DNA from 2 places in the Solwaraspora sp. WMMD792 genome. Region 1 is predicted to be linked to the other one. Evidence: riboswitches for the same ligand, from Rfam matches in the RefSeq annotation. Region 1 holds a riboswitch; the other holds the start of a gene.
The links. A riboswitch is a leader RNA that binds a small molecule or an ion and turns the genes downstream of it on or off. The one in region 1 is predicted to bind thiamine pyrophosphate.
Positions count from the first base shown of each region.

Region 2: it holds a riboswitch for thiamine pyrophosphate, as region 1 does, so the genes downstream of both, O7629_RS30830 (thiamine phosphate synthase) here and O7629_RS18505 (ECF transporter S component) in region 1, are expected to answer to the same signal.

Region 1 covers NZ_JARUBH010000009.1:3,898,859-3,904,458, forward strand. The annotation lists gene O7629_RS18495 (TIGR03943 family protein) at 1-536, opposite strand, end outside; gene O7629_RS18500 (permease) at 533-1,489, opposite strand; TPP riboswitch at 1,762-1,867, shown strand; gene O7629_RS18505 (ECF transporter S component) at 1,864-2,463, shown strand; gene O7629_RS18510 (ABC transporter ATP-binding protein) at 2,543-3,967, shown strand; gene O7629_RS18515 (energy-coupling factor transporter transmembrane component T) at 3,988-4,764, shown strand; gene O7629_RS18520 (PHP domain-containing protein) at 4,928-5,600, shown strand, end outside.
Region 2 covers NZ_JARUBH010000009.1:6,611,416-6,617,015, forward strand. The annotation lists gene O7629_RS30820 (DUF5753 domain-containing protein) at 1-665, shown strand, start outside; gene O7629_RS30825 (DUF397 domain-containing protein) at 652-852, shown strand; TPP riboswitch at 1,220-1,331, shown strand; gene O7629_RS30830 (thiamine phosphate synthase) at 1,326-1,997, shown strand; gene thiO (glycine oxidase ThiO) at 1,994-3,157, shown strand; gene thiS (sulfur carrier protein ThiS) at 3,148-3,348, shown strand; gene O7629_RS30845 (thiazole synthase) at 3,354-4,124, shown strand; gene O7629_RS30850 (thiamine phosphate synthase) at 4,133-4,717, shown strand; gene thiD (bifunctional hydroxymethylpyrimidine kinase/phosphomethylpyrimidine kinase) at 4,717-5,600, shown strand, end outside.

The DNA.
Region 1 (5,600 bases):
TCGGTGACAAAGCCGGTGAGCCGTACGTTGCGCCCGTCCAGCGACCGGCCCTCGTCGAAGATCGCCCGGGAGGCATAGTCGAGCACGCTGATCTCGGCCGGATCGCCGTCCGGCAGCGGCGGATAGTCCGACGATGCCTGCTCGCTGCTCAACGCGGTGCCGGCCTGCGCGACGGCGTACGAACCCAGCGCCGGCGGGGCGACCAGCAGCAGCCCGAGCACCGGCAGGATCAGCAGCCAGCCCACCCTCGGCTCGTGATGGGCGTGGCCGTGGCCGTCGTCGGCGGTGCCACCGTGCCCGTCGTCGGCGGCGTGGCCGTGCCCGGCGGGTACGCCGACGGCCGGGGCCGGTGTCGACCGCCGCCGCAGGTCGTGCCAGAGCGTCATGACCGCTGCGGCGATCAGCAGCAGGCCGGCGACGATCAGGAATGGCTGCAGCGCTTCCTTGACGTACCGCAGGTACATGTCGGTGACACTGGCCCGGACCACCGCGCCGCCGAGGAGCAGCAGTACCACGCCTTGAGCCTGCTTGTTCACAACAGCACCGTCCCCACCGCGACCGCCACCACGACGGCGATCAGGAATGTCGCCGGAGCGAACCGGTACGCGAATCTGCGCCCGAACGTGCCGGCCTGCATCGAGACAAGTTTCAGGTCGACCATCGGGCCGACGACCAGGAAGACCAGCCGTGAGGTGAGCGAGAACTGCGACAGCGAGGCCGCGACGAAGGCGTCCGCCTCGGAGCAGATCGACAACAGCACGGCGAGTACGGCGAGCGCCAGGATGGACAGCACCGGGTTGTCGGCGAGGGTCTGCAGCCAGCGCTCCGGCACCAGCACGTTGATGCTGGCGGCGGCCATCGCCCCGATCACCAGGAACCCGCCGGCGTGCATGATGTCGTGCCGGACCGCCGCCCAGAACGCCCGCGCCCGGGACAGGTCGTCCAGGTCGGGCCGGTGCGGCAGGCGGATCCAGTCGGTGCGCCCCAGCCGCAGCCACAGCCAGCCCATCACGACCGCGACGAGCAGACTGGCGACGCCCCGGCCGACGACCATCTCGGGGTTGTTCGGGAAGGCGACCGCCGTGGCCACCAGCACGATCGGGTTGATCGCCGGGGCGGCGAGCAGGAATGCCAGCGCGGCGGCCGGTGTCACGCCCCGACGGATCAGCGACCCGGCGATCGGCACCGAGCCGCACTCGCAGCCGGGCAGCACCACCCCTGCGGCGCTGGCCACCGGCACCGCCAGCGCCGGGTGTTTCGGCAGCGCCTTCGCCCAGAACGACCGGGGTACGAAGACCGCGATCACCGCGGAGAGCACCACCCCGAAGACGAGGAACGGCATCGCCTGGACCATCACCGAGACGAAGACCGTGGTCCAGGTCTGCAGCCGGGGGTCGGAGATCAGGTTGGCCAACGGCTCGCGGAAGATCACCAGCCCGATCAGCAGGAAGGCGAGCACCTCCACCGAGCCGACCCGGTCACCGAACAGCCGGCGTCGGGGTGGTCGTGGGCCACCGGGCGGCCCGGCGCCGCCGCCGGGCCCGGGCAGGTCGTCGTCGGCCGGTGCGGCCCAGTCGATCTCGTCGCCTGGGCGCGTCCGACGCGTCACGGTGCGATCGGCAGCGGTCACGGCGGGCTGGTCCCCTCGCTGGTGTGAAGGCGGGCAGTTCACGATAACCCGCGCAGGGGTGCCGGCCACCACACCGAGACGCGCCCACTGTCCCTGAGGTGCCACCGGTGCTAGCGTCGGTGGCACAACCTGATGTCCCACAGGGGAGCGCACGTAGCGCTGAGAGTGCGGGGAGTCCCGCAGACCCTCGAACCTGATCTGGGTAATGCCAGCGCAGGGAGTTGGAGCGAGCTATGCCGCAGCAATCTTTGCCCGCCGACCGTAGCTGGCGGACCGTCGACATCGTGGTCGCCTCGGTGATCGCCGTCGCGTTCGGGGTGGTCTTCTGGCTGTGGGGGTTGATCTGGACCGCCACCGAGGCCGCGTTCACCTTCTTCCCGCCCGCTCAGGCGGTGCTGTACGGGGTGTGGCTGGTGCCGGCCGTGCTCGGCGCACTGGTGATCCGCAAACCGGGGGCCGCGCTGTTCTGCGAGCTGGTCGCCGCGATCGTCTCGGCCGCGTTGGGCAGCCAGTGGGGCGCCGTGGTGATCGTGCAGGGGCTGGCCCAGGGGGTCGGTGCCGAACTGGTCTTCCTGGCGGTGGCGTACCGCTCGTTCCGGCTGCCGGTGGCGCTGGCCGCCGGTGCGGCCGCCGGGCTCGGCGCGGCGATCTTCGACCAGATCCGCTACTACGCGCCGTACGACCTGGTCAGTTTCCGGATTCCGATCTTCATCGTCACCGTGGTCAGCGCGATCGTGCTGGCCGGTGCCGGCAGCGTGGCGCTGACCCGGGCGCTGGCGCGCACCGGGGTGCTCGACCGGTTCCCCGCCGGCCGCGACCGCGCCACGGTGTGAGCCGGCCGGGGCCGCACCACCGGATGAGCCGGCCGGGGCCGGCCGGGGCCGTGGCGATCGAGCTGGGGTTGACCAGGTCGTGAGCCGGCTGGAGCTGCGCGGGTTCGGCTGGCGGCACGCCGGCCGTCGGGCCTGGGCGGTCCGCGACGTCGACCTGAGCGTCGATGCCGGCGAGCGGGTCCTGCTGCTCGGGCCGTCGGGGGCCGGCAAGAGCACGCTGCTGGCGGCGATCGCCGGGCTGCTGCCCGCCGACTCGGGCGAGCAGGCCGGCACGGTCACCGTCGACGGGCTCGACCCGCGCAAGGCCCGCGAGCGGGTCGGCATCGTCTTCCAGGACCCGCAGAGCCAGCTGGTGATGGCGCGCAGCGGCGACGACGTCGCCTTCGGGCTGGAAAACCGGGGAGTGCCGGCCGAGCAGATCTGGCCACGGGTGGACGCCGCGCTGGCCCGGGTCGGTTTCCGGTACGGCCGGGACCGGCCGACGGCCGCGCTGTCCGGCGGCGAGCAGCAGCGACTGGCCCTGGCCGGGGCGCTCGCCCTGCGGCCGGGTCTGCTGCTGCTGGACGAGCCGACCGCGAACCTGGACCCGGCCGGTGCCGACCTGGTCCGCGACGCCGTCGCCGGGGCGCTCGACGGGGACCGGGACACCACGCTGGTGATCGTCGAACACCGGGTGGCGCAGGCGCTGCCGCTGGTCGACCGGGTGGTGGTGCTGTCCGCCGGTGGCGGCGTGCGGGCCGACGGCAAGCCGGACGAGATCTTCGACCGGTACGGCGGGCAACTGGCCGCCGACGGTGTCTGGGTGCCCGATCAGCCGTTGCCGCAGCGCGGTGGTTCCGCCGCCCCGGCCGGTGAGCCGTTGCTGATCGCCGACCGGGTCGGGCTGGTGCCCCGGCTCGCCCCGCTCTCCGACGACGTGCCGGTACGCGCTGGCGAGGCGCTGGCCGTGCTGGGGCCCAACGGTGCCGGCAAGACCACGCTGGCCCTGCTGCTCGGCGGGCTGGTCGCGGCCACCGACGGAGCGGTCCGGGCCACCGCCGCGTTGACCGGCGACGGCCGGGTCGGTCCGGCCCCGCACCGGTGGCGGGCGCCGGAGCTGGTCCGCCGGATCGGCAACGTGTTCCAGAACCCGGAGCACCAGTTCGTCGCCACCACGGTGGCCGACGAGCTGGCTCTCGGCCCGCGCCGCTGCGGGCTGCCGGAGTCGGCCGTCGCGCCGGTGGTCGACGAGCTGCTGCACCGGCTGCGACTGGACCGGCTGGCGGCGGCCAACCCGTACACCCTCTCCGGTGGTGAGGCGCGGCGGCTGAGTGTGGCGACCGCCCTGGCCACCGCGCCCCGCCTGCTGGTGCTCGACGAGCCGACGTTCGGCCAGGACCGGCGCACCTGGCTCGAATTGGTCGCGCTGCTCGGTGAGCTGCGCGACGCCGGGCACGGGATCGTGACGGTGACCCACGACGTCGACCTCGTCGCCGCGCTCGCCGACCGGCGGCTGACCCTGTGAGCCGACCGACGGCTGACCCTGTGACCGGCGGCGCGTTGGCCCGCCGTAACCCGGTGGCGAAGCTCGCCGCCGCGCTGGTCTTCTCGGTGCTGCTGCTGGCCACCCTGGACCCGCTGGCGCCGGCCGTCGCGATCGCCGTCGAGCTGGCCGTGGTCCCACTGTTCGGGTTGGGCTACCGTGCCCTGCTGCGCCGGATGGCGCCGCTGCTGCTGAGCGCCGCCGGCGTGCTGGTCACCCTGACGCTGTTCGCCGCCGAACGGACCGGCCCGGTGCTGCTCGCCGCCGGGCCGGTGCTGGTGACCAGCGGCGTGCTGGTCACCGCGCTCGGACTGGCGTTGCGGCTGCTGGCCGTGGCGCTGCCCGGGGTGCTGGTCTTCGCCACCACCGACCCGACCGACCTGGCCGACGCCCTGGTGCAGAACGTCAAGGCCCCGCCCCGGTTCGCGATCGGGGCGCTCGCCGCGTTCCGCCTGGTGCCGATGCTGACCGCCGAGTGGCAGTTGCTGGCGATGGCCCGCCGGGCCCGGGGCATCGACGCGGGCCGCAACCCGGTGCGCCGGCTCCGGTTGTTCGCGGCGACCGCCTTCGGGTTGCTGGTGCTGGCGATCCGTCGGGGCACCCGGCTGGCCACCGCGATGGATGCCCGGGGGTTCGACGCGGGTATCCCCCGGACCAGCGCCCGGCGGCAACGGTTCGGGGCGGCCGACGCGGCTCTGGTCGTCGGTGCCGCGATCGCCGCCGGCGGGTCGCTGGCGGTCAGTTTCGCCGCCGGGGTCTTCCGCCCGGTGATCGGCTGAGCCTGCCGGCAGACCGCGCCGCAGGTCAACAGTGGTGTGACTGATGCATACATGGCTACACCTTCACGGCACGTGCGCCGCGACGACGGCGGTACGTCGCCTGTTGTTTCCCCTCCTCCACGAGATTGACCGCGACAAAGTTGATCTGGGAGGCGAAGCAGGGATGGGAAACCACCACCACCATCACCACCACGACCACGCGGCGACCGGTGCCGACGTACCGGCACCACTCGACCTGTCGGTGCCGGACGCCGAACTGTCGCCGACCGAGGCGTCCCGGCGTACCTTCCTGCGTAACGCCGGGCTGCTCGGAGCCGGCGCGGCCGCGTCGTCGGTGCTGGCCGGCGGGCACGCCGCGCACGCCGCACCGGCCAACGACCACGCCGGCGGCGGCACCGGCGGTGGCCAGGCCAACGACGGCGAGTTTGTCTGGCTGGCCGGCGACCACCACATCCACACCCAGTACAGCTCGGACGCCATGTACCGGGTGGTCGACCAGGCCAAGCACGCCCGCGCGTACGGTCTGGACTGGATCGTCATCACCGACCACGGCAACGCCACCCACTCCCGCATCGGGGTGGAGAAGGTCAACCCGGACATCGTCGAGACCCGCAAGGAAATCAAGGACCTGCTGATCTACCAGGGCCTGGAGTGGAACATCCCGTCCGCCGAGCACGGCACGGTCTTCGTCCAGCCGGGGCCGAACGAGGTCGCCGTACTCAAGCAGTTCGAGACCGATTACGACGGCTCGGTGAACGGCACCAGCAGCCCGAGCCCGGAGAACGAGGCGCTCGCCATCGCCGGCATCAAGTTCCTCGGTGACGAGGTCCGCCGGC
Region 2 (5,600 bases), 2.7 Mb from region 1:
AGTGGTCGGCGACCAAGCTGCTGCGGATGGAGCGCGGTGAGGGCTGGTGGCACGACTACGCCAGCATCCCGTCCTGGTTCGAGCTCTACATAGGTCTCGAAGAGGCTGCTTCAGCGCTCCGCCAGTACCACACGTGCTTCGTCCCTGGCGTGTTGCAGACCCGCGAGTACGCGACTGCGGTGTTCAGCATGAACCAGGACGAGGTACCTGCCGAGGAGGTCGAGCGCAGGGTCGAGGTGCGGATGCGCCGCGCGCGGCTGCTGACCCGGCTCGAGCCGTACCTGCCCAGGTTTGACATCCTGCTGGACGAAGCGATCCTGCGCCGGCCGATCGGCGGTGCACAGATCATGGCTGGCCAACTCCGGCGTCTCGCCCAGGCCAGCGAACTGCCGAACGTCTCGATCCGGGTGCTGCCGTTCAGCGCAGGGCTACATGCCGGTCTGATGGCCCACGGTTCGTTCATAGTTCTGGATTTCCCGGAAAAATACGAACCGACCACTGTCTACGTGGAGGGTCTGACCGGCGCGCTCTTCCTGGACCGGCCGGACGAGCGCGACAGCTATGCTTGGAGCTTCAGCGGCGTGGGTGATCTGGCAATGGACGAGCAGCGCAGCCGCGATCTGCTCTGGCGGACGGCGAGGGAGTACGACGGTGATCGACTTTAGTTCCGCCAACTGGCGGAAGATCAGCCGGTCGAACAACCAGGGCCAATGTGTCGAGGTGGCTGACGGGCTGGGCGGGGTCGTCGGGGTGCGGGACTCGAAGGATCCGGCTGGTCCGGTGCTGGTGATCGCCCCGGCAAGCTGGTCGAGCTTCGTCGCCGCCGCGAGGGCTGGCACCTTCACCAGCTAACGCTTCTGGGTCCGGCCGACCAGAGGATCGCGTAGGGCGGCCGTCGCCAACGAGCGCATGTGGTCCTGGGTGCAACCACGGGTCTACCACACGTGGTGTTGGAATCCGGCACGCCAGACGCACAAAGGGCCCGCGTGAGCGGGCCCCAAGGCGGCTGCGGGAACCCCGAAGGGCCTCCTGCGCTACCGAAAATAGCATGACTACCGGTAGTCACCTGCGCCAATGACGCATCCGGGCTGCGCGTGATCTTCGTCCGTCCAGCTGATGGTGAGCCTGGTCACGGCCGACAGCGGCGGGGTGGGCAGCGACCGAAGGTTGCCTCGGATCGGCCCTTGGCGGATCGACGAGACCGTCGTACGGTAACAGGCAAGTAACCCACGGGAGCCCGGTGCACCGGGCTGAGAGGGAGGCTGACGCGGCCTCCGACCGTCGAACCTGATCCGGGTAATGCCGGCGCAGGGAGGAGCGTTGCCGTGCCGTCCCTTGGGCGACTGCATCTGATCACCGACACCCGACCCGGGCGTGACCCGCTCGGCGTACTGCGGGCCGCGCTCGCGGCCGCGCGGTCCGCCGACGCCGCCGCCGACCTGGTCGTGCAGGTCCGGGTCGAGGACGACATGTCGGACCGGGACGCATACGAGCTGACCGGCCGCGCGGTCGCCGAATGTGCCGCGTACCAGGTGACCTGCCTGGTCAACGACCGGCTGCACGTCGCGCTCGCCACCGGCGCGGCCGGCGCGCACGTCGGCGCGCTGGACCTGCCGGTCGACGCCGCCCGCCGGGTGCTCGGCCCGGACGCGGTCCTCGGCGCCACCGCCCGCGACCCGGCCACCGGGCGGGCGGCGGTCGCTGCCGGGGCGACGTACCTGGGGGTCGGTCCGTGCTACGCCACCGGCACCAAGACCGGGCTGCCCGACCCGATCGGGCCGGCTGGGCTGGCCGCCGTCGTCGCCGCCGTCGACGTACCGGTGGTGGCGATCGCCGGGATCACTGTGGACCGGGTGCCGGACCTGCTGGCCGCCGGGGCGCACGGGGTCGCGGTGGTCGGCGCGATCGCCGCCGCCACCGACCCGGGGCGGGCCACGGCTGAGCTGCTGGCGGCGGTACGGCAACGGCCGGCCGCCGCCGACGGAGCGCCGGCATGACGGTGACAGGCAGCGGAAACGCCAACGGCCGGGCCGATGTCGCGGTGGTCGGCGGCGGGCCGATCGGGATGAGTATCGCCTGGCGGTGCGCCAAGCGCGGGCTGCGTACCGTGCTCTACGATCCGGCACCCGGGTCCGGGGCGTCCTCGGTGGCCGCCGGGATGCTCGCCCCGGTCGCCGAGTCGCACTTCGGCGAGGCTGAGCTGACCCGGCTGCTGGTCGAATCGGCGGCCCGCTGGCCGGCGTTCGCCGCCGAGCTGACCACCGTCACCGGCCAGGACATCGGCTACCGCACCGACGGCACGCTGGTCGTCACGCTCACCGGCGACGACCGGCGCGAGGCGGAGCGGCTCTGGGCGTACCAGCAGAGTCTGGACCTGCCGATCACGCTGCTGCGCGCCACGGCGCTGCGCGAGCGCGAACCGGCGCTGGCGCCGAGGGTGCGTGGCGGTGCGCTGATGCCTGACGACCACCAGGTCGACCCGCGTCGGCTGGTCGCGGCGTTGGACACCGCGTTGGACCGGGCCGGGGTGACCGTCGTCCCGCAGCCGGTCACCGATCTTTCCGCACTGGACGCGCGGGTCGTCGTGGTCGCCGCCGGCTGCGGATCGGCGGCGCTGACCGGGCTGCCGGTCCGCCCGGTGAAAGGCCAGATTTTGCGGCTGCGGGCACCCGCCGGCGCCGTCGGGTTCCGGCACGTGATCCGGGGGTACGCCGACGGCCGGCACGTCTACCTGGTGCCGCGCGCCGACGGTGAGGTGGTCGTCGGCGCCACCGTCGAGGAGCGCGTCGACACCACCGTCACCGCTGGAGCGGTGCTGGAGTTGCTGCGCGCCGCCGCCGACCTGCTGCCGGAGATCGCCGAGTACGAGATGGTCGAGGCACAGGCGGCGGCCCGGCCCGGCACCCCGGACAACGCGCCGCTGCTCGGCTGGCACCAGCAGCCCGAGGTCAACTCGGCCGGCGGCACCGCAGGCCGGGAAGTGCTGGTGGCGACCGGGCACCACCGGCACGGCATCGTGCTGACCCCGGTGACCGCCGACCTGATCGCAGACCTGGCGGCCGGGGGCGACCCGGATCCGGCGCTGGCACCGTTCCAGCCGGCCCGGTTCACCGCCGCGACCAGCGAGATCGCGAGGGAGGAGCAGCCGTGGAGTTGATCGTCAACGGGGCACCGATGACCGCGCCGACCGGGACTTTGCTGGTCGACGTCGTCCGGGCGGTCACCGACCGGGCACGCGGCGTCGCTGTCGCCGTCAACGGTGAAGTGGTGCCGCGCAGCGGCTGGTCGGCCGAGCAGCTGTGCGACGGCGACCGGGTCGAGGTGCTGATCGCGGCGCAGGGCGGGTGAGTCGGATGCCGTTCACCGTTGCCGGGCACAGTTTCGACTCCCGGCTGATCCTCGGCACCGGCGGTGCCGCCAACCTGCACATCCTGGAGCAGGCGATCACGGCCAGTGGCACCGGGCTGGTCACCGTCGCGCTGCGCCGGGTGGACAGCGCCGCCACCATGCACGGCGGCCTGCTCGACCTGCTGGAGCGCTGCGGCGTACGGCTGCTGCCGAACACCGCCGGCTGCTACACCGCCACCGAGGCGGTCAAGGTGGCCCACCTGGCACGCGAGGCGTTCGACACCGACTGGGTGAAGCTGGAGGTCATCGGCGACGAACGCACCCTGCTGCCGGACGGCGCCGAGCTGCTGCGCGCCGCCGAGCAGCTGGTCGACGACGGTTTCACCGTGCTGCCGTACACCACCGACGATCCGGTGCTGGCCCGCCGGCTGGCCGACGCCGGCTGCGCGGCGGTGATGCCGGCCGGCGCGCCGATCGGCTCCGGGCTGGGCATCCTCAACCCGCACCACATTCGACTGATCCGTCAGTCGGTGGACATCCCGGTGGTGCTGGACGCCGGGGTCGGCACCGCCTCCGACGCCGCGCTCGCGATGGAACTCGGCTGCGACGCGGTGCTGCTGGCCAGCGCGGTCACCCGGGCCGCCGACCCGGTCGCGATGGCAACCGCCATGCGGTACGCCATCGAGGCGGGTCGGTTGGCCGGCCGGGCCGGGCGGATCCCGAAGCGTTTCCACGCCCTGGCATCCACTCCGGACGAAGGGCGGCCCGAACTGTGAACGGGATCATGCTGCTCACCGATCGCCGGCAGACGGCCCGGTCGCTGCCGGAGGTGGTCGCGGCGGCGGTGGCCGGCGGACTCCGGCAGGTGGTGCTGCGGGAACGCGACCTGCCCCGGGCCGAACGCGCCGCGTTGGCCGACCGGCTGCGCGGCATCCTCGCCCCGGTCGGCGGGACGTTGATCGTCGCCGGCCCCGACCCGTTGGGCGGCGACGCGGTGCACCTGAGCGCCGCCGGGCCGTACCCGCCACCGGCGTTGGGGCTGGTCGGCCGCTCCTGCCACGACGAGGCCGAGCTCAGCCGACTGACCACGGAGGACTACCTGACGGTGTCGCCGGTCTTCGCGACCGCGTCCAAGCCCGGGTACGGGCCGCCGCTGGGTCCGGCCGGGCTGGCCCGTCTGGTCCGAGTGGCCGCCGACCGGCCGGTGGTCGCCCTCGCCGGGGTGACCACGGCGGAGCAGGTCGCCACCTGCCGGGCGGCCGGTGCCGCCGGGGTGGCGGTGATGGGCGCGGTGATGCGCGCCGCCGACCCGGCGGCCATCGTGGCGGAGTTGGTCGCGGCTGCGTCACCGGCCGAGGTGAGCAGCTGATGGCCGGCGACCGAGGTGGGCAGCTGATGGCCGGCGAGCAGGCCACTCCGGTGGTGGCGATGACGATCGCCGGCTCCGATTCCGGCGGCGGCGCCGGCATCCAGGCGGACCTGAAGGTCTTCGCCGCGCTCGGCGTCTACGGCACCAGCGCGATCACCGCGGTGACCGCGCAGAACACCACCGGCGTCACCAGCGTCCATCAGCTGCCGGCAGCGCAGGTGCTCGCCCAGATCGAGGCGGTCCGCGCCGACCTGCCGGTGCGCGCGGTGAAGACCGGCATGCTCGGTACGGCCCGGATCGCCGGGGCGGTCGCCGCGCTGGCCCGAGCCGGGGAGCTGCCGAACCTGGTGGTCGATCCGGTGCTGGTCTCGACCAGCGGGCACCGGCTCGGCGTGGTCGGCGCGGTCGAGCGGCTGCTGCCGTACGCCCTGGTCGCGACACCGAACCGGGCGGAGGCCTCGGCGTTGGTCGGCTGGCCGGTGCGGACCGTCGACGAAATGGCGCGGGCCGCCGCCGAGCTGGCCGCCGGCGGACCGAGGTTCGTGGTGGTCACCGGTGGCGACCCGGACGGTACGTCGACCGACCCGGCCTCGGCCGACGTGGTCGCGACGGCGGACCCGGCGGTCGACGTCGTCGGCACCGCCGACGGCGGCTGGCGGCTGGCCGGCGGGCGGCTGGACACCGGCAACACGCACGGCACCGGGTGCAGTTTCGCGGCGGCGGTGGCCGCCCGGCTGGCGCTCGGCGACGACGTACCGGCTGCGTTGATCTACGCCAAGGAGTACGTCGCGCGGGCGCTCGACGGCGCCCGGAACTGGCGGTTGGGCTCCGGTCACGGACCAATAGACCACTTCGGATGGTCGAATCAGCTGGCGGCCACCTG